2 regions of the Cellulomonas sp. NPDC057328 genome follow, and region 1 is predicted to be linked to the other one. Evidence: riboswitches for the same ligand, from Rfam matches in the RefSeq annotation. Region 1 holds a riboswitch; the other holds the start of a gene.

Evidence for each region. Region 1 has a riboswitch for S-adenosylmethionine ahead of ACFUMH_RS02540 (methylenetetrahydrofolate reductase). Riboswitches for the same ligand answer to the same signal wherever they lie in the genome.
Region 2: it holds a riboswitch for S-adenosylmethionine, as region 1 does, so the genes downstream of both, ACFUMH_RS01005 (hypothetical protein) here and ACFUMH_RS02540 (methylenetetrahydrofolate reductase) in region 1, are expected to answer to the same signal.

What each region holds. Positions count from the first base shown of each region.
Region 1 covers NZ_JBHUZW010000007.1:11,833-26,457, reverse strand. Annotated here, with positions in the region: gene ACFUMH_RS02590 (alpha/beta fold hydrolase) at 1-252, opposite strand, end outside; gene ACFUMH_RS02585 (MFS transporter) at 249-1,649, opposite strand; gene ACFUMH_RS02580 (hypothetical protein) at 1,868-2,704, shown strand; gene ACFUMH_RS02575 (hypothetical protein) at 2,741-3,679, shown strand; gene ACFUMH_RS02570 (IPT/TIG domain-containing protein) at 3,748-5,232, opposite strand; gene ACFUMH_RS02565 (ABC transporter permease) at 5,405-6,205, opposite strand; gene ACFUMH_RS02560 (ATP-binding cassette domain-containing protein) at 6,202-7,194, opposite strand; gene ACFUMH_RS02555 (TetR/AcrR family transcriptional regulator) at 7,265-8,194, shown strand; gene ACFUMH_RS02550 (DNA-3-methyladenine glycosylase I) at 8,301-8,918, shown strand; gene ACFUMH_RS02545 (hypothetical protein) at 9,050-9,271, shown strand; SAM riboswitch class I at 9,433-9,540, shown strand; gene ACFUMH_RS02540 (methylenetetrahydrofolate reductase) at 9,632-10,726, shown strand; gene metE (5-methyltetrahydropteroyltriglutamate--homocysteine S-methyltransferase) at 10,723-13,071, shown strand; gene ACFUMH_RS02530 (dihydrofolate reductase family protein) at 13,200-13,841, opposite strand; gene ACFUMH_RS02525 (MalY/PatB family protein) at 14,025-14,625, shown strand, end outside.
Region 2 covers NZ_JBHUZW010000002.1:77,345-91,969, reverse strand. Annotated here, with positions in the region: gene ACFUMH_RS01055 (hypothetical protein) at 1-32, opposite strand, end outside; gene ACFUMH_RS01050 (hypothetical protein) at 149-2,794, opposite strand; gene ACFUMH_RS01045 (hypothetical protein) at 3,008-3,856, opposite strand; gene ACFUMH_RS01040 (hypothetical protein) at 3,853-4,575, opposite strand; gene ACFUMH_RS01035 (hypothetical protein) at 4,572-5,960, opposite strand; gene ACFUMH_RS01030 (hypothetical protein) at 5,957-6,253, opposite strand; gene ACFUMH_RS01025 (isoamylase early set domain-containing protein) at 6,393-6,674, opposite strand; gene ACFUMH_RS01020 (glycosyl hydrolase family 28-related protein) at 6,947-8,905, opposite strand; gene ACFUMH_RS01015 (deoxyribonuclease IV) at 9,081-9,842, shown strand; gene ACFUMH_RS01010 (hemerythrin domain-containing protein) at 9,887-10,369, shown strand; gene ACFUMH_RS01005 (hypothetical protein) at 10,461-11,264, opposite strand; SAM riboswitch class IV at 11,284-11,394, opposite strand; gene ACFUMH_RS01000 (DUF6318 family protein) at 11,500-12,099, shown strand; gene ACFUMH_RS00995 (hypothetical protein) at 12,566-12,982, shown strand; gene ACFUMH_RS00990 (UvrD-helicase domain-containing protein) at 13,197-14,625, opposite strand, start outside.

The DNA of each region.
Region 1 (14,625 bases):
GTAGTAGTCGTTGTAGCCGTGCAGGTGCACGACGACGCCGCGGGGCGCGGGGGGCTGGTCGGCCGGGCGCACGAGGGTGAGCACGGGTGCGGCACCGCCGGCGCGGACGGCCGGCCACGACGGCCCGGAGTCTGGCCACCAACCCGGCAGCGTGCGGACCTCGTGACCGGCGAGCAGCGGGTCGGGGACCCACCCGGCCGCGTCGTCCGCCGTCCTCGACCGGCCCGCGCCGCCGTCCGTCGCCTCCGTCACGCGTCCATCGTCGCCGGGGCCACGTCGCGCCGCCCGTCGACGCCGAGCCCGCGCGGGAAGCGCACCGGCACGAACAGCAGGAGCCCGAGCAGGAGCACCGCGACGATGCCGAGGATGCCCCAGTACTGCTCGCCGCCGCCGATCAGGATCGCGGTCGAGAACGCCGCCGGCGCGAGGAACGTCGCGACGCGCCCGGTCGTCGCGTACAGGCCGAACACCTCCGTCTCGCGGCCCGGCTCGGCGAGCCGGGCGAGCAGCGCGCGCGACGCCGACTGCGCCGGCCCGACGCACGCGGACAGCACGAGCCCGCCCGCCCAGAACGCCGACGCGCCCACGTCGTGCAGCAGGAAGACGACGGTCCCGGCGACGACGAGCACCACGAGCGACCACGTCACGACGCGCCGCGGGCCGTACCGGTCGTCCAGCCAGCCGGCGGCGACGGTCGCGGCGCCGGCGACGACGTTCGCGGCGATGGCGAACACGATGACGTCGGCGGCCGAGAAGCCGAACGTGCCCGCCGCCAGCACGCCGCCGAACGTGAACACGCCCGCGAGCCCGTCCCGGAACACCGCGCTCGCGACGAGGAACCGCAGCGTCGAGCGCCGGTCCCGCCGCAGCGCGGCGACGTGCCGGCCGACGGTCGCGTAGGCCCCGACGACGCTCACCCGCGCCGGCGCGCCCGGCCGCCGGTGGTCCGGCACCGCGACGAGCACCGGCACGGCGAACACGAGGAACCAGGCACCCGCGACGAGCATCGACACCCGCACGTCGAGGCCGCCCTCCGACGTCACGCCGAACAGGCCGACGTCGGGCTGGATGAAGCCGAAGTAGAGCACGAGCAGCAGCACGATGCCGCCGACGTACCCCGCGCCCCACCCGATGCCGCTGATGCGGCCGATCGTCCGCGGGCCGCTGATCTGCAGCAGCAGCGCGTTGTACGCGACGGACGCGATCTCGGCGGCGATGGTCCCGACGGCCAGCAGCGTCACACCGAGGCGCACCGCGTCGTCCATGCCGCCCTCGGCGGGCTGCACGAACCACAGCGCGAGGATGCTGAGACCGACGACCGCCGACATGGCGCCGAGCAGCGGCCGCCGCCGCCCGCCCGCGTCGGCGAGCGTCCCGAGCGCGGGCGCGGTCAGCGCGACGAGCACGCCGGCGGCGGCGAGGCCCCAGCCGAGCCACTGGCTGTGCAGCGCCGTCGCGGCCGTCTCGTCCGCACCGGGTTCCACGAACGTCGTCCCGGTCAGGTAGACGGTGAAGACGAACGTCGTCACCACCGCGTTGAAGGCGGCCGACCCCCAGTCCCACGCGGCCCACGCGGCCACCTGCCGGCGGACGACGGGTGGCTCGGCGACGGGTGCGCCGGCGGGGACCTCAGCGGTGGGGTGCGCCATGGCGGGAGCGTAGGCCCCGGCGCCCACGGCGGCGTGGCGGCCGGGTGAACGCGGCACGGACGCCTGTCCAGCACCCGACGGCGGCGCGCGCCGCCGGGTGAAGTTCTGCCCGGTTCGTGGCGTTCCGCCCGGTCGCGCGGCCACGATGGCGCCACGACGTCGACGCGGGGGGCGCCATGCGACGGAGCAGGACGACGAGGGCCGCGGTGGTGGCGGCGGTGGCCGCAGCGGCCGCCGTGGGGACGGTCGCACCAGGCGCGGTCGCACCGGCCGCAGCCGCGGCGCCGCCCGCGGCGTGGACGTGCGGGCCGGACGACTGGCTCGACGGGGTCACCGTGCCCGGTGACGTGGTGGTCGAGGGCGACGGCTGCTGGCTCCTCGAGGCGCACGTGCTCGGCGACGTGCGCGTCGCCGACGGCGCGGTCGCCCGCGTGACGGCGACACGGGTCGACGGGGACGTCGTCGTGGGCGCCGGGGCGGAGGCGGACCTCGACGACGTGGTCGTCGCCGGAGGTGTGCAGCTCGACCGTGCCGCCGACGTGCGCATCGTCGGCGAGGTCGGCCGCAGCGTCCGCGGCAAGACGGACCGGGCTCTGCTCAGCGGCACGGTGCGCGGCGCGATCAACATCGCGGTGCCGCAGGCGGTGCGCACGCGCGGGCTCACCCTGTGGCGGGCGGACGTCGGCGGCTGGGTCAACGTGCACGGCGGCGCCACGCACGTCGCCGACGTGACGCTGCGGCGCGGGCTCACGCTGTCGTGGGTGTGGTCGTCGGTCGTGTCCGAGGCGGACGTCGCGGCGGACCTCACGGTGCGGCGCGCGCACCAGCGCGTCGACGTCGGGCACCTGCGCTGGACCGGCGGCGGCTGGGTCGACGGGCCGCCGGCGCGACGGACGACGGTCGGCGGCGACCTGCTCGTGCAGGACAACGCCTCGCGCGTGGTCGTCGGCGCGACGGACGTGGCCGGCGACGTCGACTGCACGGGCGGCGCCGTGACGCCGCGACTGACCGACGTGACCATCGGCGGCGCCCGCACCGGCCGGTGCGCGGGCTGACACGACGACACGGGCCGGCGGAGGACGCCGGCGGACATGACGACGAGCGGGGGCGACGTGGACATGCGTGGACGACGTGCGGTCGGGGTGCTGGGCACCGCGGCGGCGATCCTGGGAGCGGCGGCCGTGCCCGCCGGCGCGTCCGACCCGGGCGTGTTCGTCTGCAACGCCGAGACGTGGCAGGAGTTCCGCACCCGCACGACCTACCCGGGCGACGTCCTCCTCGACGGGTGCGGGCTGTCGGGCGTCCACGTGCAGGGCGACGTGCACGTGACGGCGCCGCCGCCGGAGTTCGGCGGTGACTGGCCCGAGCTGTCGGACGTGCGCGTCGACGGCGACGTGGTCGTCCGCGACGCGATCGTGGAGCTCACCGACGTCACGGTCGGCGGCGACGTGCTGCTGGTGAGCGCCAACGAGGTCGTCCTCACCGGCCGGGTGGACGGGCGCGTGCGCGGGACGACCGGGACGCTCTGGTCGGCGGCGGACGTCGGCGGCATCGACGTGCGGTTCGGGCTGCACGACCGGGGCCGGGACTTCCTGCCGGGCGCGGCGCTGGACGACGAGGACGGCGGGCTGCAGCTGCGGGAGGCGCACGTGCGCGGGGCGGTCACGACCCGCGGCGGCGCGGTGACCCTCGCGGAGACGGTCGTCGACGGGCCGCTCACGTCGTCGTCGCCGACGGGCATGGTGCTGGCCGAGACCGCCGTGGGCGGCGCCGTCACCGTGCGCGACGCGTACGGACGGGTGGTGCTGGGCGGCCTGCGCCGGTCCGACGGCCCCTGGCACTGGATCGACGACGGGCAGCAGCGGCAGAGCAGCTACGGCTCGCTCACGCTCGAGCGCAACCTGGGCCGCGTCGAGGTCGAGCACGCGGACGTCGCGGGCGACCTGGCCTGCGTCGGCAACGCCCTCCCCGTGCTGGTCGACCCGGCGACGACGACGGTGGGCGGTGCGCGCACGGGCCAGTGCACGTGACGCCCGGCCGATGACGACCCGCCGGTGACCCCGTCCGGCGCCGACCCGGCAGGGTCCGGCCGGTCAGGTCACCCGTCGGTGCCGCCCGCGACCAGCTCCACCTCCCCCGCCGGGATCGTGCCGGCCGGGAACCAGACGGTGACGCGCGCGCGTCCCGGCGCGGCGACGGGGGCGACGGTGGCGGTGACGGAGGTGCCGTCGGCGGCGACGCGCACGTCCGCGGCCTCGACACCGCCCACGGTGACGCCCGTCGCGCCGTGCAGCCTGCTGCCCGTGACGGTGATCGTGCCGCCGGACGTCGGCAGCGTGGCGGGCGCGAGGCCCGTGACCGCCGTCCCGGTGCCGTCCGGGACGTACGTGTAGGCACCCGGCAGCACGACGTCCTGGCCGGGCAGGACGACGACGAGGTCGACCGTGGCACCGGGCGGGCCGAGCGGCGCCTCGACGCGCACCGACGAGCCGTCGACGGCCACGTCGAGCACCACCGCGGACGTGCCGCCGAAGGTCACGTCGGTGACGCCGGCCAGGCCCGTGCCCGTCAGGGTCACGTAGGTGCCACCGGCCGCCGGACCCGTGGTGGGCGTGACGCCGCGGACCGCCCCCTCGCCCCCACTCCCGCCGCCGCCGTCGTCGTACGTGTACGCGTCGGCGAGGGTCGCGTCGGAGCCGTCGAGCAGGACGGTGACGTCGACGACGCCCGGCGCGTGCGCGGGCGTGCGCAGCTCCACCGTCGTGCCGTCCGGGTCGGCGCGGTCGACCGCGACGACCGTCCCGCCGACGTCGACGCCCGTCGCCGTCGCGAGGCCCGAGCCGGTGATCGTGACGACGTCGCCGCCGGCCGTGCCGCCGGTCGCGGGGGTGAGCGCGTCGACGCGGGGCGGGACGTACGCGAGGACGCCCGCGTCGAGCTCGCCGTCGGGCAGGACGAGGACGACGGGCGCGCCGCCCTCGCCCTCGACGGCCGGGGCCACGAAGGACACGCGCGTGTCGGTGACGGCGAGGTCGGACACCGGCAGCCCGCCGACCGTCACGTCGAGCACGCCGCCGAGGCCCGCGCCGTCCACGGCGACGGGACCGCCGGACGTCGGGAGGGTGTCGGGCGCGATGCCGTGGACGACGACCCCCGGACCGTCGCCGACGTAGGTGAACGTGGCCGGCGCCGGGTCCCGGCCGGGGAGCGCCACCGTCACGTCGACGGTCCCGGGTTCGCGCGCCGGCGGGACGACCGACAGCGCCGCCGGACCCATCCGGCGCAGGCCCGTGGCGCGGACGCCGTCGAAGCGCACGGCGGAGGCGGTGCCCACCCGCGGACCCGTGAGCAGCACGCGGACGCCGCCGGCAGCCGGCCCCTCGGCGGGGTGCAGCGCCACCGTCGAGGCACCCCCGCGGTCCACGACCGCCGCGCGCGCGACGGCCGCCGGCCCGGCCGGGAGCGCCGCGTCGGCCCTCTCGCCGTACCCCACCACGGCGCCGAGCGCCAGCAGCGCCACGACCACGTGCACCGCGACCGCCCGCCCCGGTCCGCGCCGCGCACGTCCCCCCACCTGCGACATGGAGCCCCCCGCCCCGGGACGCGCCCGGCCGACCGACCGGTGACCCGTCCCTCCCGCATCACACCTCGCGCCACCGCCCCCGCGCGACCCCCCGGGGCGTCCGGATCGTCCCGTTCGGGCGATGTTCACCCGCCCCACCGGTCGACGGTGCGGCGGTCAGCGGCGCCGGCTGTCAGCGGCGCCGGCGGAACAGCAGCCCCGCGACGACGCGCGCGACGACGAGCAGCGCCACCCACCAGGCGACGGCGACGGCCGCCGACGAGCCGACGGGCGCCCCGAGCAGCAGCGCCCGCAGCGCGTCCGCGGTGGGCGTCACGGGGTTGAGCCCCGCGACGGTCGCGAGCACGCCCGGCATGGTGCCGACCGGGACGAACGCGCTCGACAGGTACGGCAGGAAGAGGATGACGAACGTGAAACCGCTGGCCGCCTCGGGCCCGGACGCGACGAGCCCGATCGCCACCGCCACCCAGGTGAGCGCGAGCACGTAGACCACGAGGACGCCCAGCGCGGCGGCCCAGTCCCCGGCGGACGCGGCCGGGTCGAACCCGACGAGCAGCGCGACGGCGACCACGAGCGCGGTGGACACCGCGTTGCGCGCGAGGCTCGCCACGACATGCCCGGTGAGGACCGCCCCGGCCGGCACCGGCATGCTGCGGAAGCGGTCGACGATGCCGTTCGTCATGTCGCTCGCGACGTCCACGGCGGTCGTCGCGGCGCCGTACCCGGCGGTGAGCAGCACGATCGCCGGCACGACGAAGTCGACGTACGCCATGCCGGTGCTGATCGCGCCGCCGAAGACGTAGACGAACATCAGCAGCAGCACGACCGGCAGCAGCACCGCGAGCAGCAGCGTGTCGAGCTGGCGCGTGGAGCGGCGCAGGCTCCGGCCGACCAGCGCGAGCGTGTCGCGCACGGCGTCGCGCACGCCCGGCGGCGGCGGGACGGGGCGCGGGGTGAGGTCGAGGACGGTCATCGGGACTCCTGGTGGGACGGGCGGGACGCGGCGGGCGTGGCCGAGGCCGCGTGCGGGGTGGACGGCGCCGCGCCGGACGCGGCGAGCGCGGGTGAGCGGTCGCCGGCCGGCCGCAGGAGGCCGGCGTCGTGCCCGGTCAGGGCGAGGAAGGCGTCGTCGAGCGTGGGCGTGCGCACCTGCCAGTGCTCGACCGCGAGGCCGCGGTGCTCCACGTCACCGAGGACCCGTCGCACGTCGGCGACCGTGCCGTCGGTGGCCAGCCGCTCGGTGGTGCCGTCCGCGAGCGCGAGCTCGACGTGCGCCGGTCCGACGGCGGCCTTGAGCTGCGCGGCGGTGCCCTCCGCGACGACGACGCCGCGGTCGACGACCGCCACCCGGTGCGCCAGCGCATCGGCCTCCTCCAGGTACTGCGTCGTGAGCAGGACCGTCCCGCCCGCCGTGACGACGGATCGGACCACGTCCCAGAGCGCCGCGCGGCTGCGGGGGTCCAGTCCTGTGGTGGGCTCGTCCAGGACGAGGACCTGGGGTCGGCTCAGCAGGCTGACGGCCAGGTCGAGCCGACGCCGCATGCCACCGGAGTAGGTCCGCACCGTGCGCCGCGCCGCGTCGGTGAGGTCGAAGAGCGCGAGCATCTCGTCGACGCGCGGGCGTGCCTGCTGCCGCGGGAGGTGCGCCAGGCGGGCCGCGAGCCGCAGGTTCTCCTCACCCGTGAGCAGCTCGTCGACGGCGGCGTACTGGCCGGTGAGGCTCAGGGCGGCGCGGACGCGGGCCGGCTCGCGGCGCACGTCGAACCCGGCGACGCGCGCCGTGCCGCCGTCCGGCGCGACGAGCGTCGACAGGATCCGCACCGCCGTCGTCTTCCCCGCGCCGTTGGGCCCCAGCAGGGCGAGGACCTGGCCCCGCCGGGCGGTCAGGTCGACGCCGTCGAGCACGGTCCGGCCGCCGTAGGCCTTGCGCAGGCCGCGGACCTCGATGACGGGCTCGTCCATCGGGCACCTCCTTCTGTGTACGTCGCAAACTGTGTGTGTATGTCATACACACTTGTAGGATCGGGCGTCAATGGACGACCACCTCCCGTCCCCGTCGACGACGGCGGACGAGCAGCGCCGCGACGACGCGCCCGCGGCCGCCGACGCCGCGCGCGAGGCGGCCCGCGCGCGGCGCGACGCCGAGCAGGCGGCGCGGGCGGAGGCCCTCGCGGCACGTCGTGCGGCGCACTCCCCGGACCGCGCCACCGCGCCCGACCTCAGCGACGTCCCGCCGGACGTCGCAGTGCTCTGGCGCACCCCCGCCCCCGCGCGCCGTGGCCCGCGCCCGGGCCTGTCGCTCGCGCAGATCGCCGACGCCGGCATCGCGCTCGCCGACGCGGAGGGCCTCGACGCGGTCTCCATGGCGCGCGTGGCGGAGTCGCTGGGCTTCACGACGATGTCGCTCTACCGGTACGTGACGAGCAAGGACCAGGTCCTCATGCTCATGGCCGACCGCGCCGCCGGGCAGCCGCCGCACGTCGGCCCGGAGGTCGGCGGCTGGCGCGCGCGCACCGAGCTGCTGCTCGAGCTCCAGCGCCCCGTCCTCGCCGCGCACCCGTGGCTCGCACGGACGACGAGCACGCTGTTCGCGGTCGGGCCGAACCGGCTCGCGTGGATGGACGCGATGCTGGCGTGCCTGGAGGACACGCGGCTCTCCGAGGCGGAGAAGCTCCACGTGGTGGGCGTGCTGTCGGCCCACCAGCTCGACTGGGCACGCCTGATCGAGGCCTACGCGGCACGCGAGCGGACGGCCGGCGAGGGCGACGGCGCCGACCCCGACGCGGTCATCGCGCGTTTCGTCGACCCGGTCGCGCACCCCGCGCTCGCGCGCGCGGTGGCGGGCGGCGCGCTCGACCCGGCCGCCGCGCCACCCGGGGCCGAGGGGACGGGGCTCGACTTCGGCACGCGCGTGATCCTCGACGGGATCGCGGAGCTGGTCCGGCAGCGCGCGGAGCAGTGACCCGGACCGTCGTCGACCCGACCCCAGCCCGGGCGCAAGGACGGCAGGCCCACACCGCCCGGCCGGCAGGCGCCGCGATGTCGCCGGTGGCGAGCACACTCGCCGCATGACCGAGACGCCCGCGCCCCCCGACCCCGTCCTGCCGCCGGCAGGCGACGCCCTCCCCCTCGTCGCCGGCCGCTGCTTCGGCGACGGCGACCCGCTCTACGCCGCGTACCACGACGACGAGTGGGGCGTGCCGGTGCACGACGAGCACGCGCTCTTCGAGCGCCTCGCGCTCGAGGCGTTCCAGTCCGGCCTCGCGTGGATCACGATCCTGCGCAAGCGGCCCGCGTTCCGGACCGCGTTCGCGGGGTTCGACCCGGAGGTGGTCGCGCGGTTCGGCGAGGACGACGTCGCGCGCCTGCTCGCGGACGCCGCGATCGTGCGCAACCGCGCCAAGATCGAGGCGACGGTCGCGAACGCCCGCGCGCTGCTCGCGCTGCACGAGGCCGGCCGCACCGTCGACGAGGTCCTCTGGTCGCACGCCCCGGAAGCGCCGCGCGAACGCCCGGCGACGTGGGTCGACGTGCCGGGCCGCACCGCGGAGTCGGCGGCCCTGGCGCGGGAGCTGCGGGGTCTCGGCTTCCGGTTCGTCGGCCCCACCACGGCGTACGCGGCGATGCAGGCGTGCGGCGTCGTCGACGACCACCTCGCCACGTGCCCGGTCGTGTCACGACGCTGACGCACGACCGTGCGGGCGAACCGGTCAGCGCCGGACGGAACGGACGGCGTCCGGGGTCCCGGATGCTCCGCTGGGGTGACACGCGGTCCGGACACCTGTCCAGGACCCGGGAGCGCACTAAGGTGCCGCGCATGGTGGAGCAGCGCGACGGCGACGGACGGCACGACGCCGTGCGTGCCGCCCAGGACGCCTGGGAGTCCTCCGCCGCCCCCGACCCGAGCGTCCTCGCCGCGGTCCAGGACGGCCTGCTGTCCGTGCCGGCGGGGTCTCCGAGCGCGTGGTTCGGCGTGCCGCGCCAGCGCCGGTCCCGCGAGCAGCAGCCGTCGCAGTCGCTGCACCGCCGCGAGCGCTGAGGCGCCGTACCGTCCCGGCGGCACGCCCGGTCGTGACCGCTGCACGGCCCGGATCGCCGCCCGGCCCTCGCCGGTGCGCGTCCTGATCGCTGCACGGGACCGCTCGTCTCACTGACCGGGCGCCTCTGTCCGCCATCCGGGCACGCTCGCTACGCTCACCTCGACCATCCAGAGCGGCCGAGAGACCTGGCTCAGCGACGCCGCAGCAACCCCCCTCCTCGTCGAGGGTGTGGGTGCTTCCGCCAGGAACGATGGAGTGACGATGAGCGTGCTCACCCACGTCGCCGACCCCTCGGACGGCGTCGCGCCGCCCGCGGGCGGCGGCCTGCCCCGTCCCGGACGCCGCGCCGGGACCGGGCGATGACCGCCGTGACCGACACCCGTGCGCCCGCCGCGACGGTCGAGGTGCCGACGCGCCCCGCGCGCCGGCACAGCGCACCGGCCGCCGCGCTGGACCGCCCGACGGTGTCGTTCGAGCTGTTCCCGCCGCGCGACCTCGACGCCGCGCCGCGCCTGTGGGGCACGGTGCGCGAGCTCGAGTCGGCGGAGCCGGACTTCGTGTCGGTCACCTACGGCGCGTCGGGACGCACCCGGCAGACCACGCGTGCGCTCGTCACGCGGCTGCTGCGCGAGACGAGCCTCAACCCGATCGCGCACCTGACCTGCGTCGGGACCTCGCGCGCGGAGGTCGAGGCGATCGTCGAGGAGTTCCTCGACGAGGGCGTGCGCTCGTTCCTGGCGCTGCGCGGCGACCCGCCGGCCGGGCAGGCGGACTGGCAGCCGCACCCGGACGGCGTCGACACGGCCGCCGGGCTGGTCGAGCTGCTGCGCGAGATCGAGCGCCGGCGCTGCGCCGGCAGCCCGGCCCAGGCGGTCCGCGCCCGGGTGCGTCCGCTGTCCGTCGCGGTCGCGGCGTTCCCGCGCGGCAACCACGCGACCGGCGGCACGCGCGAGCAGGACGTGCAGGCGCTGCTCGCCAAGCAGCAGGCGGGCGCGGACTTCGCGATCACGCAGGTCTTCTTCGACGCGGAGGCGTACCTCGGCCTGGTCGCCGAGGCGCGCCGCGCCGGCGTCAGCATCCCGATCGTGCCCGGCATCATCCCGACGACCGACCCGGCGCGACTGCTGCGGGTGCAGGAGCTCACGGGCGTGCCCGTGCCGCCGTCGCTGCTCGACCTGCTCGGCTCCGTCGACGACCCCGTCGAGCGCCACCGGCGCGGCATCCGCGCGAGCGTCGACCTCGTCAACGGCGTGCTCGACGGCGGCGCGCCCGGCGTGCACGTCTACACGTTCAACCGGCACGAGGCGGCGCTCGACCTGCTCGAGGGCGCCGACCTGCGCGGGGGCCGCACCGCACCCGCCACCGCGGCGACCGCCGCACCCACGACGTCCACCGAGCCCGTCGGCGACCCCGCCGCCGTGCCCACCACGACACCCCGAGGTATCCCGTCATGAGCGACACCGTCCCCACGACCGCCGCCCCGGCGTTCCCCGCCGGCTCCGTCCTCGGCTACCCCCGCATCGGACCGCGCCGCGAGCTCAAGAAGGCGCTCGAGGCGTTCTGGGCCGGGCGCACGTCCGCCGACGAGGTCGAGGCCGTCGCCGCCGACCTGCGCCGCCGCACCCGCACGCGCCTCGCCGAGCTCGGCCTCGCGACCGACGCCCCGGCGATCCCGAGCGCGTTCTCGTTCTACGACCACGTGCTCGACGCCGCCGCGCTCGTCGGCGCCGTGCCGGAGCGCTTCGCCGACCTGCAGGACGCGGACGGCCGTCTCGACCTGGCCGGCTACTCCACGGTCGCGCGCGGCCGCGGCGACGACCTGCCGCTCGAGATGACGAAGTGGTTCGACACGAACTACCACTACCTCGTCCCGGAGATCGGCCCGGGCACCACGTTCCGCTACGCGAGCGACCGCCCGGTGACCGAGTTCGCCGAGGGCCTCGCGGACGGCGTGCTCACGCGCCCGGTCGTCGTCGGCCCGGTCACGTTCCTCGCGCTGGCCAAGCCGACCGAGGACGCGCCCGCCGGCTTCCACCCGCTGGACCGCCTCGACGACCTGCTGCCCGTGTACGCGCGCCTGCTCACCGAGCTCGCGGCCGCCGGCGCGACGTGGGTCCAGCTCGACGAGCCCGCGCTCGTGTCGGACTCGATCGGCGTGCCCGCCGAGACGCTGTACGAGGCGACCACCCGTGCCTACCGCGCCCTCGCGACCGAGCTCGCGCGCCCCGAGCGCCCCGCGATCCTGGTGGCCGCGCCCTACGGCGACCTCGGCCCGGCGCTGCCGGTGCTCGCGGCGACCGACGTGGACGGCGTCGTGCTCGACCTCGTGCGCGGCGAGGCGCCGACCGTCGTCGCCCCCGGCCTGTCGACGAAGGTCGTCGTCGGCGGCGTCGTCGACGGCCACAACATCTGGCGCGCCGACCTCGACGCGAAGCTCGCCGTGCTCGAGCAGCTGGAGACGCTCGCCGCGCGCGCCGTCACGGTGGGCACGTCGACGTCCCTCTTCCACGTCCCGCACACCGTCGAGGACGAGCCGGCGCTCGACCGCACGCTCGCGTCGTGGCTCGCGTTCGCCGACGAGAAGGTGCGCGAGGTCGCCGTGCTCGCGGAGGGCCTCACGGAGGGCCGCGAGGCCGTGCACGAGCAGCTGCTCGCGGCGTCCGACGCCGTGCGCAGCCGCGCCGCGGCCCCCGGCGTCGTCCGGCCCGAGGTGCGCGAGCGCGCGGCCGGGCTCACCGACGAGCAGTTCCGCCGCGGCCCGTTCGCCGAGCGCAAGACCGCGCAGGCGGAGCGCCTGCAGCTCCCCGCGCTGCCGACCACGACGATCGGCTCGTTCCCGCAGACGCCGGAGATCCGCAAGGCCCGGGCCGCGTTCGGGAAGGGCGAGCTCACCGCGGAGCAGTACGAGGACGAGATGAAGGCGGAGATCCGCCGCGTCGTCGAGCTGCAGGAGCAGATCGGCCTCGACGTGCTCGTGCACGGCGAGCCGGAGCGCAACGACATGGTCCAGTACTTCGCGGAGAACCTCGACGGGTTCGCCGTCACCCAGAACGGCTGGGTCCAGTCGTACGGCTCCCGCTGCACGCGCCCGTCCATCCTCTGGGGCGACGTGTCGCGCCCCGCACCCATCACGGTCGGCTGGTCCACGTACACGCAGTCGCTGACCGAGAAGCCGGTCAAGGGCATGCTCACGGGCCCGGTGACGATCCTCGCGTGGTCGTTCGTCCGCGACGACCAGCCGCTGGGCGACACCGCGAACCAGGTCGCCCTCGCCCTGCGCGACGAGATCGCCGACCTCGAGGCCGCGGGCATCGGCATCGTCCAGGTCGACGAGCCCGCGCTGCGCGAGCTGCTCCCGCTGCGCGAGAAGGACCACGCCGCGTACCTCGACTGGTCGGTGCGCTCGTTCCGCCTGGCGACGGCCGGCGTGCGCCCCGAGACCCAGATCCACACGCACCTGTGCTACTCGGAGTTCGGCGAGATCATGGACGCCATCGACGGCCTCGACGCCGACGTGACGAGCATCGAGGCGGCCCGCTCGAAGATGGAGATCCTCGGCGACATCGCCGCCGCGGGCTACCCGCGCGCCGTCGGCCCGGGTGTCTACGACATCCACTCGCCGCGCGTGCCGGGCGAGGCCGAGGTGACGGAGCTGCTCACGGCGGCGGTCCGGACCATCGACGTCGACCAGCTCTGGGTGAACCCCGACTGCGGCCTCAAGACCCGCCGCTACGAGGAGGTCACCCCCTCGCTCGAGCACCTCGTCGCCGCGACCCGCACGGTCCGCGCGACGCTCTGACGGACCGGGCCGGCGTCCGCTCGCGCCGGCCCGCACCGCCCGCGGCGCGCCCACCGCCGCGGACCACGACGGCGCCCGTCCCTCGCACGAGGGGCGAGCGCCGTCGTCCCGGGGCGCGGTGGACGCCGTCACGCCGGCACGACCACCTCGCTGCCGTCCACCACGGCCGTCGCGGCTACCTCGTACGCCCGCGGTGTGAGCGCCAGGTACGTCAGCCCGCGCTCGCTCGCGCGGTGCTCGACGACGTCGTACCCGCGCGGCACGGCGTCGGTGCCGAACAGGCGCCGCCCGTGCCCCACGGTCACGGGCGCGATCAGCAGCCGGTACTCGTCCACGAGCCCCGCCTCGTGCAGGGACGCCGCCAGCCGGGCGCACCCGTGCACCTGCAGCTCGCCGCCCTCACGCGCCTTCAGCGCGGTCACGGCCTCGACCAGGTCGCCCTCGACCCGCCGGGAGCCGGTCCACTCCTCGCCGCCCAGCTCGGTGGACGTGACGACGTGCTTCGGCAGCGTGTTGAGCGCCACCGACGCCGGGTCGCCGTCGGTCACCTGCGGCCAGTACGCGCGCATCAGCTCGAAGGTCGTGCGCCCGAACAGCAGCTCGGTCGTCCGCGCGAACCACCCGCCGACCACCTCGCCGAACACCGGGTCGTCGGCGAACGGGATGACCCAGCCCCCGGCGGTGAACCCGTCGCTCGTGTCCTCGTCGGGTGCTCCCGGCCCCTGCACCACGCCGTCGAGCGTCATGAACTCGTGCACCGTCAGCCGCATCGCGCGCCTCCCGTCGTCGTCCTCGTGCCCCTACCGACCCCCGGCACGGGTCGTACTCATCGGGGCCGGCGTCCCCGGGGCCGCAGGGCCCGAGCACCGTCGGTACGGGACGTGCGGCCGACCTCGTCGTCGGTGCACGGCCTTTCGGGGCCCGCGCCGGGCCGGGCGGCTACCGTCTCGGACATGGCCGCCCCGTTCGACGTCCCCCTCGACGAGCTGCGCACGCGCCGGTCCTCCAAGTGGGCCACCTACCCGCCGGACGTGCTGCCGGCGTTCGTGGCCGAGATGGACGTCCGGCTGCCCGAGGCGGTGGTCCGTGCCGTCACGGACGCGCTGAGCAGCGGCGACACGGGGTACGAGGTCGGCAACGGCTACGCCGAGGCGTTCGCGGGCTTCGCCTCGGAGCGGTACGGGTGGGACGTGCCGGTGGCGGCGTGCCGACCGGTGCCCGACGTCATGCTCGGCATCGTCGAGGTGGTCCGCGTGCTCACCGCGCCGGGCGACGGCGTCGTCATCAACCCGCCCGTGTACCCCCCGTTCCGCGAGTTCCTCGCCCACGCCGGCCGGCGCGTCGTCGACGCGCCGCTGGGCGCGGACGGCCGCCTCGACCTCGAGACCCTCGACCGGGCCTTCGCCGGGGCGACGGCGTACCTGTTGTGCCACCCGCACAACCCCACCGGCACCCTGCACACGCGGGACGAGCTGGCGGCCGTCGGCGAGCTCGCCGCGCGGCACGGGGTGCGCGTCGTCGCGGACGAGATCCACGCACCGCTCGTCGTCGGGG
Region 2 (14,625 bases), on a different contig from region 1:
CGATCGGCACGAGGGGTCGAGGACGCAGACATCGCGACCAGTGTCCCGCGCCGGGACGACCACCTGCGAACTCCCGCGAGGGTGTCTGCGACCAACGACGCAGGCCAAGCCGACCTGTCAGTCGTTGTTCTCACAGGCGCCCGCCCCCTCACAAGTACCGCAACGGCACCCCCGGGTCGATCACCCTCCGGTCCCGCACCACCCCGTGCGGCACCCCGTTCCGCGCAGCGGCGTCCACCCGCACCGCCTCGCACGTCGCGTCCACCCGCGCCCAGAACGCCGGGTCCACCCAGTACCCGGTGTGGCTGAGCACGGGCGGCAGCGGCTGGTCGACGACGTGCTGGTCGGTCGGCGGGTCGAGGAGCTCGTGGTCGACGCCGCCGGGGACGACGGAGTCGGCGGTGCAGATCGGCCCGCCGACGTAGTCGGTCGCGTAGTAGACGTTGGTCCACTCGACCGGGCCGATCCCCGGCCGGCCCTGCGCGATCCCGTCGAGGAAGCCGTCCGTGAACAGCGCCGGGAACGCCCACCGGTACAGCTTGCCGAGCGGCGAGCCGACGGTGACGAGCCCGATCGTCGGCTCGTCCGGCCGCGACGACCGTCGGCCCACGACCGCCGCCGCGAGCACGCTGCCCTGCGAGTGCGCGGTCAGCACGACCCGGCCGCCGTTGTCGTGCAGCCGCCAGATGCGGCGCGTCAGCTCGGGCACGGCGCGCTCGGCGTACGACGGCGGCGCGAACGGGTGGAACGACCGCGGGAAGAACGTCCCGACGTCGAACACCGAGGCGAGCGTCTTGCGCCACCGCTCGCGTCGCCACATGAGCAGCAGCAGGCCGACGTACGCGGGCGGCAGCAGGACCGCGAGGGTGATGCCGAGCTCGGGCAGGACGATCGGCGTGCCGCGGCGCAGCAGCCACACGTGGACGAGGAACGCGACGGCGCCGAGCACGCCCGCGACCGTCACGCCGACCAGCAGCCACGCCACGTCGCGTGAGTGCGCCGCCGCGTACCGCATGCGCGCGACCTTCCGCACCCACCCGTTCGGGCGGCCTGGCCGCGGCACGGCCTGCGCCTCGAACGCCGGCCCGTCGAGCGCGGAGTGCCACCACCGGTCGTCGGGGCGCACCAGCGTCGCCGTCACCGGACGGCGGTGCGCGCGGTACGCGGCGCGCAGGTCGTTCTCGACGTCGGTGGTCCAGACCGACCGCACGCGCAGGTAGCGCAGCGCCATCACCAGCGCGAACAGCACGCCGGCCGCGACCAGGCCCAGCGACAGCACCGACGCGATCGTGCCGATCGCGGCGGGCAGGTGGATCGCCGTGGGCGTCGCCGTCGGGTCGTCCGGCGCGAAGCCCCACTCCGTCGGCGCGAGCGCCCGCGCCACCCACACGATCACCGACAGCAGCACGGCGTTCGCCAGGATGAGCGAGACCGCGCTCAGGACGAACGGCGCCGCCCACGGGAACAGCTCGAGCCGCCGCGCCGGGATGCCGGCCCGCGCCGCGGCGCGCTCCTTGCGCCGCCGCGTGACCCACGCGCCGACCTGCTGCCCGGCCAGCGGCACGAGCAGCCCGAGCGCGACGCCCCACGCCAGGTTCACGGCCGTCCGCGCGCCCGGTGCCATGCCCGCGGGGCCGGGTCCCGCGGGCAGCGCCAGGGCAGCCGCTGCGGCGAGGACCAGACCGGCCGTCGTCCCGGCGAGCAGGGCCGCCGACGCGCGCAGCGCCGCACGGTCCCGCGCGAGCAGCCCGAGGACGGTGAGCACCGACGCCGCCGCGACGGCCACCGCGACGCGGCCCAGCGTGCCCGGGACCGTGCCCGCCCCGAGCTCCGCGACGACGCCGCCCAGGTACAGCGTCACGACCGCCAGGCACGCCGCGAGGTGCACCTGCGAGAGGAACTGGTGCCACACCCGGCCCGACCAGAAGTGCGGGTCGCGGAGCCCGCCCTCGCGCGCCGCGGCGCACGTGCCGGACGGCGTCCGGTCGGTGCTGCGGACGTCCGGTCGCGCTCCGGCGTCGCCCGGCGCGCCCGCCGAGGTGCCCGTCGCCGTGCTGCCCGCCGGGTCCGCCGACGCACCGGCCGCCGCCGTCGCCGACGCACCGCCCACCGTGCCCGTCGACGTACCGCCCGCCGACAGCCCACGCGCCGCACGGGCGCCGTTCGCCGTCGGCGGCTCGACGCTCTCGTACGCCCGCCGCGTGCGCCCCGCCAGCAGGAAGATCCCGACCGCGAGCAGCGTCGACACGGCCGTCCCGAGCACCACGCGCCGGCCGGGCTCGTCCGGCCCCGCCCAGCGCGTGAGCCCCGTCCACCAGCCCTCGCCACCGCACCCGGCGATCGCGCCGCACTGGTAGGCGACGACGTCGACGAACAGCAGTACCGACATCGCCGTCGCGGCCAGCGTCAGCGACAGCGCCGACAGCCGCGCGAACCACCGGAACAGCCACATGGTCGGCTTCTGCGCGACCTCGTCCTCGCCGGCGGTGATCCACCGCCGCGCAGTCCAGCCGGCCATGTTCGAGAACATCGCCGGCACGAGGAACATCCACAGCGCCCGCACCGGGCTGTGCGAGGTCATCCCGCCCCACGAGTACGCCTCGCGGTGCCGCCCGGCCGCGTCGGTCGTCCGGTAGAAGCCGGCGATGCGGTCCCCGGCGACGCGCGTCGGCGCCAGGTCGCCGAGCAGCGACTCCGGGCCCGTGCCGCCGACGCCGTGCACGCGGATCTCCGTGAGGCCGTCGAGCGGCGTGCCGTCCGGCACGAGCCCCGCGGACCGGTGACGACCTGCCATGGCTCCCCCTCGGGGCAGGGCCGCACCGTCGCGACCGCTCGGTGAGTAGGACGCGGACGCCGCCCGCGAGATACGTCACCCGGGCGGCGTGCCGGCGGGGGCCCGGCCCCGCGCCGGCACGTCGGCGGCTCCGCGCATCAGCCGCGAGCATCGGCTCCGCGCGAGCACCACGCGAAGGCGGCTCTGCTCGTGACGCTGCGCGCGCGGCCTCCGTCACGCAGGCGTGGCCACGCGCATGCCCTCCAGCCGCCCGACCAGCCGCCGCACCTCCGCGCCCGACGCGGTGCGGATCGAGCCCGTCGACGTCCGCGCCGGCAGCAGCACCAGCTCGTTGCCCGCGTGCGTCAGCACGACGGCGGCCGGCTTCGGGCCGTCGCCGGCGATCGTGCCGGTGCCGTCGACGACGCCCTCGACGTCGGCCCAACGCACCGTGTGCAGCAGCCGGGCGTCGTCGCGGCCCGACCACAGCTCCAGCCCCGCCCGCGTGAGGGCGAGGGTCAGCGCCGTGCCCTGCGTCCGGCGCACCGGGGCGTCCGCGACCCCCTCGGCGCGCAGTGCGTCGCGCAGGCCGACCGCGCCCCACACCTCGAGGACCTCCGCGCCGGGCCGCTGCGCCCGCACCGCGGCGTGCCGCCGTGCCGTGGCGGTGACCATCCGGCGGACCCAGACGCCCACGCCGGCACCGACGAGCGCGACCATCATCAGCGCGACCGCCCCGCCGGCGTCGCCGTCGGTCAGCGCCCGCGAGCCGAATAGGAGCACGCCCACCACGCCGGCCGCGATCGAGAACCACCGGCGGCGACGCTGCCCCCGCTCGGCGGCGGCGACGGGCGCCGCGCCGGGTGCGGGCGCGTCGGGTCGACCGGCGACGGGCGCGGCGGCCCCGGGCCGTGCCGGCCCGGTCCACGTGGTGCCGAGCGTGCCGGCGTCACGGGCGGTGGCCTCAGCGGCGGGGGCTGCGGCGCCGGGCCGCGCGGGCCCGGCCCACGTGGTGCCGACCGCGCCGGCGTCACGGGCGGCGGCCTTACCGGCGGCGGTGTCACGGGCGGAGGTGTCGGTCATGCGGGTGCTCCTTCGGTGTCGTCGTGCAGGTCGTCGTACGCGTCGTCGTCAAGGTCGTCGTCGTGCGGAGAGGTCGGCTCGTCGAGCCGGTGGAGAGTCGCGGCGACGGCGTCGAACAGCTCGAGCCAGCCGTCGCGCAGGTCGGGCAGCGGCGTGGAGAACGCGAGACGCACGAGGCCGCGGTCGTCGCCGGGGTCGGACCAGTAGTCGCAGAGGAGGACGGGCACCCCGCCGGCGCCGGGCACGTCGCCGACGCGCTCGCGGACGGAGCGCAGCACCAGGCCGGACGGCCCGTCGGCGGCGTCCACGTGCCCGCCGGACCGCGACGCGTGCGCGGTGAGCGACGCCTGCAGGGCGTCGACCTCTGCGTCCGTCGCGAACGACCCGGGGGCGCGGAAGGCGGTGAGCGTCGCGGGCACCGGCACGTCGGCGACGCGCGTCAGCATGAAACCCATCAGCCACCCGCCGGCCGCGGCCGCGCGCCGCGCGGACGCCGACACGCTGACCCGCAGCTCGCGTCGCAGCGCGGCGAGGTTGTCGTCCCGGCCGAGGCGCTCCTCGACCATCGCGGCGACGGTGCGGCGCGTGGCATCGGCGTCGGTGAGCCGCAGCACCCACCAGTCGGCAGGGACGACGAGCCCGAGGCCGGCGTCCGTCGGGGTCGGCGGACGCGTCGTCGACGTCGCGGCCCCCGAGGAGGCCGGGCCCTGCCCGCTCATCGGCGCACCGCCTCGATACCGCCCGAGACGGTGAGGCCCACGTCGCCCACGTGCCGCGCCACGGTGAACCCGACCCGCACCTTGTAGCCGCCGCCGTTCTGCGCCAGGTACGCCACGTCTCGTGCGGCGTCCTCGTTGCCGACCGCCCGCAGCGCGCCCGCCCAGCGGTTCTGCTTCCATGCCGCCTTGATCGCGTTGCCGCCCTCGAGGACGGGGTTCCGCAGCGCCCCCGTACCGGTGGCGTGGGCGCCCGCGGCCGCCGGGCCGCGCGTCGCCGCCGCCACCGCGCTGGCGCCGTCGCGCACGTCCGACGCCAGGTCGCGCACCATGGCCCGCGGATTCAGCGCCGACCCCAACCCCGCGCCGCCCGCCGGCCGGACCGACGGCCGCACGCGCTGCGCCGCCGTCGCCGCCGCACGCCCGGTCGACGATGCGGCGTTGTGCGCCGCCGATCCCACGGTCGTCGCGGTCGCGGCACGCGCGCCCTGCGCCGCCCGGTTCACGTTCGTCGCCGTGCGCAGGCCCTGCCCGAGCACCCGCCCGGCCCCGAAGCTGACCAGTCCGGCGGCACCGAGGACGACGTCCTTCACCGAACCGTTCCCCTGCGCCAGCAGGATCACGTCCCGCGCCAGCACGGCCGCCCCGGCAACGGTCGCCACCGCGGCCACCGCGGCGTTCACCCCCGGCACCCAGCACAGCGCGAGCGCCGCGACGCTCAGCCCCGTCGCGAACTCGTCCATCCCGTTCCACACGGCGAGCCCGGACTCCTCCACGCCGCCGCGCACGTCCTGCCAGAACGTGTCGTGCAGGTCGTCGGCGCGCACGGCGGCGGCGATGATCGCCCGGGCGGTCTCCGCGGCCTCGTCGCGGACCGCACGCGCCTGGGCGAGCAGGTCGCGGGCGTCGTCGAGCTGCCGGTCGGCGCGGGCCATCGCGGCCCGCGACTGGTCGACCTGCGCCGCCATGAGCGCGGCGACCTCCGGCTCGTCCTGCGACTCCTCCTCGCGCACCCGGAAGTACCGGAGGTCGTCGGCCGCCGTGCCCGACGCCGCCATCGCGGCCGTCGCCTGGTCGTGGGCCTGCAGCGACAGCGCCTGCGCGCGCTCCAGCCCGTCGGCGTACGCGACGAGCGCGCGTCCCGCGGCGGCGTACCGGGCGTGCGCGCGCTCGATCGTGTCGGCGAGCGCGCCGGCCCGTGTCGCGACCTCGTCGACGGCCTGGGACGTCACGGTGATGCCGCCCGCGATCGCCCGCAGCTCGTCGGCGGCGGTGGCGATCTGCGCCGCGACGCGCTCGTGCTCGTGGCCGGCCGCGCGCACCGCGGCGGGGTCGCCGGGCACCGGGTCGGCGTGGTGCAGCGGGTACCAGGTGAACGGGCGGCTCACGCGGTACCCCGCAGCTGGGCCGCGAAGACCATGTCGAGCTCGGCGAACGTCGTCCCGACCCGCGTGCACGCCTCGGCGAGCGCGCCGACGTCCGCGACGACGCCCACCCGGATGTCGTCCCACCCGATCGCGAACTCGCCGAGCACGTCCGCGAGCCCGTCGTGCCCGACGTCCGCCCGCAGGTCGCGCGCCGTGACGTTCGCGGCGGAGAACGTCTGCGCGAGGTCGGCGAGACGCGCCCCGGCGGCCTGGAGCAGGTCGGTGTCGACGACCAGCTTCCCGGCGCTCGACACGGCATGGGAAGACACAGCGCAGCCCCCTGACGTCAGCGGTCCTGCGCCCGCCTCTCGAGCGCAGGGCCGCGACGCTACCGGGACGAAAGGGGCAGATCGCCGTCGTCCACAGGCCCGGTTCGCCGGGCCTGGCCGGTCGTCAGACCGTGACGACCGACCCGTCCACGGTCACGCGGTCCGCGTCGATGTCGTCGAACCACTTGCCGCCGTCCCCGAGGTACCGGAACGTCAGGGTGGTCCCCAGCGGCACGGTCACGGACGCGCTCGACATGCCGTTCGACCGCTTGCGGAGCACGTGGGTGCCGGGCACCCAGTCGTTGAACGTGCCGACCACGCTCACCGGCCCGTCGAGGCTCGGCGTCGGCAGGGCGAAGGTCAGGGTGCAGGTGCCGGACTTGGCGGCGCGGGACTTCTTCAGCACGGTGCCATCCACTCTGTTGCTACGGGCGCGGGTGTCGCGGGGTTCGCAGACGAAGGGTGGCGTGGCCGTGTTTCGGGGGAGGGCGAGCGCGGTGACCCGCGTGTGACGAGTCGGTGGCGCGCCGTCTGCCCCTCCGGCGCACGCCCTCGTCCTCGAGCGACGGCGTCACCCTAGAGGACGACGGCGGAGGGCCGCAGGTGGCGTCCACCAACGGCCCTCCGTGTCGCGACGGGGTGGTCGGCGGCCGGTCACGTCGGCCACCGACCCGCCCGTCACGGGTACTGCGTGATGAACGACGGCGTGCCGGTGTTCGAGTTGTCCACCTGCCCGCCGACGCCGTTCACGACGTGCCGGATCGTCCCGGCGCTGAGGTTGACGGTCATGACGTGCGTGAGCCGCACGCCCGGCCGCTGGGGCACCTCGAACCCGTTCTCCGTGATGATCGACGGGTTGTTCTGGTTGAACACGTAGACGCCGCCGCCCCACAGCTGGTGCTCGCGCACCTTGTCGCCGACCTTGTAGCCGGCCCAGCCGAGCGTGCCGTCGGGCTCCGTCCAGTCCGCCTGCGTGGGCGGGTCGTACGGGAGCTCGTTCTGGTAGAGCACGACGCGTCCGCGCTCGCCCTCCCACACGGTGTTGTGCCGCTGGAAGTGCTCGACGAACAGGCCGGTCGCCGTGACGTCGTCGCCCGTGACGACCACGCCCGTGCGGCCGATGTTCGTGCGCCACCGCTCGGTGTCGCCGTTGACGCCCTCCGTGAAGCCCTCGACGCCGTGGTCGGCGCGCCACACCCACGTGTGGTCGACGAGGACGTCGTCGGCGTCGATCCGCAGCGCCACGTCCGTGGAGCCGCGGTGCGGGCCGCCGACGCGGAAGTAGACGTCGCTCAGCGTGATCGGGTCGAGGCCGCGGCCCTTGTCGTGGCCGCGCCCGCGGTGGTCCGCCTCCTGCCCGGACGGCCCGTGACCGCCGCCGCGCGGCGCCTTGCCCACCTGCAGCAGCACCGGCGACTCCTGCGGGCCCGCGTCGATCGTCACGCCCGCGATGATCGCGCCCCGGACGTCCGCGACGCGCAGCGGCACCGCCCCGTCGACCGACGTCAGCGTCGCGTGGCCCATGCCGAGCACGACCGTGCCGGCACGCTTGACCTCGATGCTGCGCGCGACGTCGTACACGCCAGGCGTGAGCAGCAGGTGCTTGCCGCGCGCGAGCTGGCTGTTGATCGTCTGGACCTTGTCGCCCGGCTTGGCGACGTGGAAGTCGCGCAGCGGGACCGACCGGCCCGGCGTCATGCCGTCGGCCCACGTGATGCCGCGGGTGCCCTCGCGCGCCTCCGGCACGCGGACGTGCCAGCGGCCGCGCTCGTCGACGTAGAGGTACGGCTTCTCGCGGCTCAGCGGGTTCTGGTCGAGCGTCGTGTAGGGCGGGTCGGGGAACGTCGCGTCGTCCGGCGCGCCCTCGACGCCCGCGAACACCTGGTTCCACACGGCGTTCGACCAGCTGCGGACCTCGCTGTTGCGCGTCAGCCACTGCTGCTGCGACCCGTTCGTCACGTCCCCGAACCGGGAGTCCGCGATGAAGCCGCCGCTGGCGAACTGCGGGCCGGCCGTGCAGTAGTCCATGAGCGAGAAGCCGGGGTCGCCCTCGTCGGCGAGGACGTTGACCCGGCGCAGCGAGACGGCCTGCGAGACCGCCCAGAAGTTGGCGGTGCGGCGGCAGTCGTCCTGCCCCGTGCCGTTGATGTCGATCGTGAGGTTCGACAGCGTGCGCCAGAAGTTGACCAGCGCGATGCAGTTGGGGTTCTCGGGGTCGGGGGACAGGCAGCGGTTGTACGTCTCGATCTTGCCGTGGACCGTGACGTCGGTCGGGGAGGCGCCGAGGCCGGCGACCTCGGTGTAGTAGCCGACCTTCATCTGCAGCGGCTGCTCGGTGGTGCCGTACTCGCCGGGCAGAAAGAGCAGGCTGTACCGGGCCGTGCCCATCTCGGCGTCGACCTGCTGCGCGTGGATCTGGTCCACGCGGGCCTGGATGTCGGCGACGGGCATCGACGGGTCGAAGACGACGACGTTCGGGCCGAGGTCGGGGGCGGTCGGCGCGGCGGGGCCGCGGGGCGGGCCGGCGGTGGCCGCGGGGGCGAGGGTGGTGGCGGCGGCCGTGAGGGCCGCGACCGCGAGCAGGGTGGCGCGACGACGTCGTCGTGACCTCGTCGCGGGCGTGCGGGGGTGGTCCATGCGTGTGCCTCTCCGTCGAGTTCCGGCATCGGACGCTTCGGAGCAAACCACACTTACCGACGTGTAAGTAAGGGTCTCGCGCGGCGACGATCGCGCCGCGTCGCGATAACACGTCCGGTGGGTGATGTCAGCGGGACGGGCTAGCGTGGCGCGGACTCGAGGGAAGGGGACCGACGTGGTGCTGATCGGCGCGCACGTGCGTGGCGACGACCCGGTGGCGGCCGCGACGGAGGTCGACGCGCAGGCCGTGCAGATCTTCCTGGCCGACCCGCAGGGCTGGAAGAAGCCCGTGCGGCGGCCGGACGCCGACGCGCTCATCGACTCGGGCCTCGGGATCTACGCGCACGCGCCGTACCTGGTCAACGTCGCGTCGACGAACAACCGGATCCGCATCCCGAGCCGCAACATGATCGCCCAGCACGCCGCCGCGGCCGCCGACCTGGGCGCCCGCGGGCTGATCGTGCACGGCGGCCACGTCGGCGAGGGCGACGACATCGCCGTCGGCATCGACAACTGGCGCAAGACGTTCGCGCGCGCCGAGTACCCCCTGCGCGTGCTCGTCGAGAACACCGCCGGCGGCGAGAACGCCTGCGCGCGCACCCTCGACCGCTGGGCGATGCTGTGGGACGCGATCGGCGAGTACGAGGTCGGCGTCTGCCTCGACACCTGCCACGCGTGGGCCGCCGGCGAGGACCTCGAGACGATCGTCGAGCGCCTCACCGCGATCACCGGCCGCATCGACCTCGTGCACGCCAACAGCTCCCGCGACGAGCACGGGTCGAGCCGCGACCGGCACGCCAACTTCGCCACCGGGACGATCCCCGCGGAGCTCATCGCGCACGTCGTGCGGGAGGCCGGGTGCGACGTGGTCGTCGAGACGCCGGGGGAGCGGCAGGCCGAGGACGTGGCGTTCCTCAAGGCGGCGCTCGCGGGCTGAGGGGCTTCCGGGGCCCGCTGCCGAGGGCCTAGCGTCGGGGGCACATGCCTACCGACCCTTCCGCACGCATCGTCGCGTGGGACCGTCAGCTCCGCGACGTCCACGCCCGCCTCCGTGACAGCCTGCAGATCGCGCGCGACGCGATCGACGACGCGGCCGCCGAGCCGACGTCCCCCCGGCTCGCCGCCGACCTCCGCCTCTTCTGCACCGGCTTCTGCGCGGCCCTCGACGGGCACCACCGCGGCGAGGACGCGGTGATGTTCCCCGAGCTCGTCGCGCGCGACCCGTCGCTCGCCGAGGTCGTGTCGCAGCTGACGCGGGACCACAGCGTCCTGTCGCAGCTGCTCGGCTCGCTGCAGCGCGCCGTGGACGCGGGGGCGGGCGGCGACGACCTGCACCGTCACCTCGACGGCATCGAGGCGATCATGGAGACGCACTTCCGGTACGAGGAGAAGCGCCTGCTGGAGCCGCTGTCACGGCTGGGGACGGACCAGTCGCCGCGGGAGGTGCTCGGGCCGTTGGGATGAGGCGGGGCCTCGGGGGGTGTGCAGCGTTCGTCGCGCCTGGCGTGACGAACGCTGCACGGTGTGCCGCGTGACGGACGCTGCACGGGTCCCGTCAGAGCGGCGGGAGGACGACCTCGTAGCCCGCGCGCTGCAGCGCCTCGACGTGGTCGGTGCCGCCCTCGTACGAGCCGGGCAGGTCGCCCGCGCGCATCCGCGCGTCCGGGTCGGCCCCGAAGATCTGCGTCCAGCCGCCGCCCTCGCCGTGCTGCGCGAGCACGACGACGTGCTCGACCGGGCCGCCGCGCGTCCGCATCGGCGGGTCGAGCCGGTACAGCGACGCGGTGTGCGGCCGCACCGCCACGAGCGTCGGGTCGAGCGGCAGCGTCCGCTCGAGGAACGCGTACCGGGCACCCGTCGGCCGGACCACGCCCTCCACGCACGGCGTCGCGGCGCCGTCCGTGGCGACGCTCCGGTACCGCGCGCCCACGCGCACGACGCCGCCGTCGTGCAGGCGGACCGTCGGGTCGGCGCTGCGCGCGTGCTCCTCGAACGGCGCCGTGTCGTGCACCCACCAGTGCGCCGGGGCGCCGTCGTGGCGGGTTGCGAGGACGACGCCGGCGCGACCGGTGAGGGAGGTGGGGCTCGTGCTGCCGGTGCTGCCGGTGCTGCCGGCGTCGTCGGCGTCGGCGGTGCTCGTGGTGCTGTCGGTGGTGATCACGCTGCTGTCGGTGCTGTCGGCGCGGTTCGGACCGTCGCCGGCGGCGTCGCGCTCGACGCCCGTGACGCGGTACGTCTCACCCGCCGCCGAGACCGCGACGCGCACACGCGATGACGCCGGCACGTGCCCCCGCTCCTCGGCGACGCAGCCGAGACGTGGCGTGCCCAGCGGTGCGTCGATGTCGAACGGTGCAGCCATGTGTCCTCCTGGGAGGCTCGAGCGTCTTCCCGCACCGGGCGGCGCGGGCGGATCTTCCTCCGGGGGCACCGTGCGCTCCGCGCGGTTGCCAGTCGGCCGGCCGGAGGGCTTGAGGCCGAGCTTCGTGATCGGTGGCGACTGTAGCGGGACGCACCGACACCGCTCCGACGCGCCCTCCATCCACAGGGTGGGCGCCGTTGGCGTCGACAAAGGCGGGAACCGGTACTTTCCGGGCATGCGATGGCGTGGGCGGGGGGCGGCGGTGGCCGCGACGGTGCTCGTGGGGCTCATGACGGCGGGGTGCACGGGGGACGCGACGCCGACGGGGCCGACGGGCACGCACTCGCCGTCGGCATCGGCGGACGCACCGAGCGCCACCCCAACCGCGAGCCCGGCGCCGGACGTGAGCGTCCCGCCGGCGCGGCCGGACGCGATGGCGACACCGAGCGCGGACGGCGCGGCAGCGGCGGCGTCGTACTTCCTGCAGCTCTACCCGTACGCGTACGCCAGTGGTGATCTGAGCGAGTGGGACTCGATGTCCGACCCCGCCTGCGGCTTCTGCACGAATGTCCGCTCGAACGTCACGCGGTTGCAGGAGACGGGGCACCGCGACGACGAGTCGACGGTGACCGTCGTGAGCCAGAGCGCCGCAGAGATCGTTGCAGGAGAGTCGTACTCAGCTCTCGTCGTCGTCGACCAGACGCCCAGTCGTGAGCTCGCGCCGGACGGAACGGTCGTATCGTCGGACGAGGGCGGTCGCTTCGAGATGACGTTCGCGCTCTCCTGGAAGGACGGCTGGCGGGTCGCTGAGGTGGATGTCGCTCGTGTCTCGTAGAACGCTTGCCGCCACAGCGTGGGTCTGCGCAGTGGCTGCCCTCATGTGGTCGGCGCCCGCCGCCTACGGCGCAGAGCTCGAGTCCAACGCGTCGATCGACTCGAGTCGGACCGCCGCAATCGTCAACGTCCGTGAAGGCGAACGCGCTCGACGTCTGCACGAGGTGGCGACCGGGCCTGAGGCCGAGCTGCGTCAGTACCGGCGCGAGCTGATGTGCCGGGACGCGGCAGGGCAGTGGGTGATGCTCGCGGACATCGCCTGCCCCAGCGGGGAGGATGTCGCTGGTCAACGCGACTGCGGTACGGACACCGTTCTGCTTCCGCTTTGGATGCGACAGCGAGCGTCTGCAGCAGACCCGTTCGGTCCTTGGGTGCTGGTCGATCAGGGGGGCTGTGGTGCAGACGCCCTGCCGACGCTCTCCGCAGACGACTTCCGACGCCTGCCCATCCCCGCCCCGGTGCTCAACGTGCAACCTGCCGCTGACTGGGTGCTGGTCAACAAGGAGACGATCGTCTACACCGATCCAACCCCGGTGACGCTGACGACCGACCTGCTCGGCTACCAGGTGACCGTCGAGGCGACGCCGATCCGGTTCACGTACGACTTCGGCGACGGCGGCCGTCCGCTGGTCACCACCGACCCCGGCGCCCCGTACCCGGCGTTCGAGACGTTCCACGTCTACCGCGCCCTCGGCACCCGCACGATCACGTTGACCACCGAGTGGTCCGGGCGCTACCAGGTCGCCGGCTCACCGGTCTGGCGGGACGTCGACGGCACCGCCCAGACCACCGCCACCAGCACCCCGTTCGAGGTCGTCGAGCGCACCAGCAAGCTCGTCGCCGAGCTCTGCACCGCCGTCCCCACCCCCGACGACTGCCGCTGACCCGCCGGATCGCGCCCCGGCGTGAAGCGTTGTGGTCACCCCGCGTCCACAACTCTTCACGCCCGGCGAAGTGAGCACGGGCCCGCACGCCGTGACGCCGGCTCGTGCCCGGGCCTGCAGCGTCGTGGTCACCCGGTGTTCGTGATCCTCCACGCGCAGTCGCTGCCCGCGGCGCGCCCGCCAGGCCGACGCCAGAGTCAGGCTGATGCCACCGTCAGACCGACGCCACCCACAGGCCGTCGCGGGCGCGGGTCATGGCGACGTACATCTCCCGGAGGCGGTACTCGCGCCGCTCGCGCTCCACCTCGTCGAGCTGCTCGGGCTTCTGCGTGAACCACGACGCCCGCACGTCGACGACCAGCACGTGCTTGAACTCCAGGCCCTTCGCGCGCTTGATCGTGCCGACCTTGACCGCGTCGACGGGCACGCCGTCGTAGCGCTCGAGGTTCACGACGGGGATGCCGGCGGCCTTCAGCGCCTCGGTGGCCTCGTCGACGCCGCGGCGCGACAGGGACAGCACGCCGACGTCGCCGTACCCGGTGCCGACCTGCCGCACGGCCTCCTGGACGCGCGCGACCATGCGGCGGGACCGGTCGGCGGGGTTCGAGCACCGGACGTAGACGGGCTTCGGGCCGCGACGGGGCACCTGCGTCGGGCGGTCGCCGCGGGCGGTGACGCCCTCGATGTCGGCGAACTCGTCGTCGGCGACCAGCATCGACGCGAACTGCAGGATCTCCGCCGTGTTGCGGTAGTTGACGTCGAGGACGGTGCCGCGGCCGGCCACGGACACGCCCGCCTCGGCGAGCGTGAAGCCGCCGGGGTAGATCGTCTGCTGGCCGTCGCCGACGAGCGTGAGCCCGTCGGGCGCGTCGCCGACGAGGGCGTGCAGCATGCGGATCATCACGCACGAGAGGTCCTGCGCCTCGTCGACGACGACGGCGGTGTACGGCTCGGCGGGCGGCTGCCGGCGCAGCTCGGCCTCGGCGAGCGCGATCTGGTCGGCGAAGTCGTGCACCCCCCGCACGCGCAGCTCGGCGTCGTACGCCTGGTACAGGTCCCACACGACGCGTCGCTGCTGCGGCCCGAGCCGGTGCCGGCGGCCGAGCCGCGGCAGGTCCGCGTACTGCTCCCACCGGGTCAGGCCGCGGCCCTTGATGACGTGGATGACCTCGTCGTGCCAGTAGTCCTGCTCGTGGCGGTCGGTGTCGATGATGCTGCCGCCCGCGACGCGTCCCCAGGCCGTCGTCCAGGCCGAGGCGATCTGCTTGCCGTCGATCCGGCACGGCACGCCGCGCTCGTCGAGGATCCGCTTGGCGGTCTCGTGCACGCCCGCGAACTCGACGCGGTCGACGACGTCCGGCGCGAGCCGCGTCAGCGACTGGCGCAGCACGTCCGGCAGCGTGCGGATGTAGGTCGTGACGAGCACCCGGCCGGCGCGCGTGCGCGCCAGGTACGCGGCGCGGTGCAGCCCGACGACCGTCTTGCCGGTGCCCGCGGCGCCGCGGATGCGCGACGGGCCGTTGAACGAACGCCGCACGATGCGCGCCTGCGCGGGGTGCAGGAACGCCATCCACTCCTCGACGGGCGCGGCCATGAGTCCCTCGAGGAGGGCGGCCTGGACCGTCGCCTCGTCGAGCAGGGGC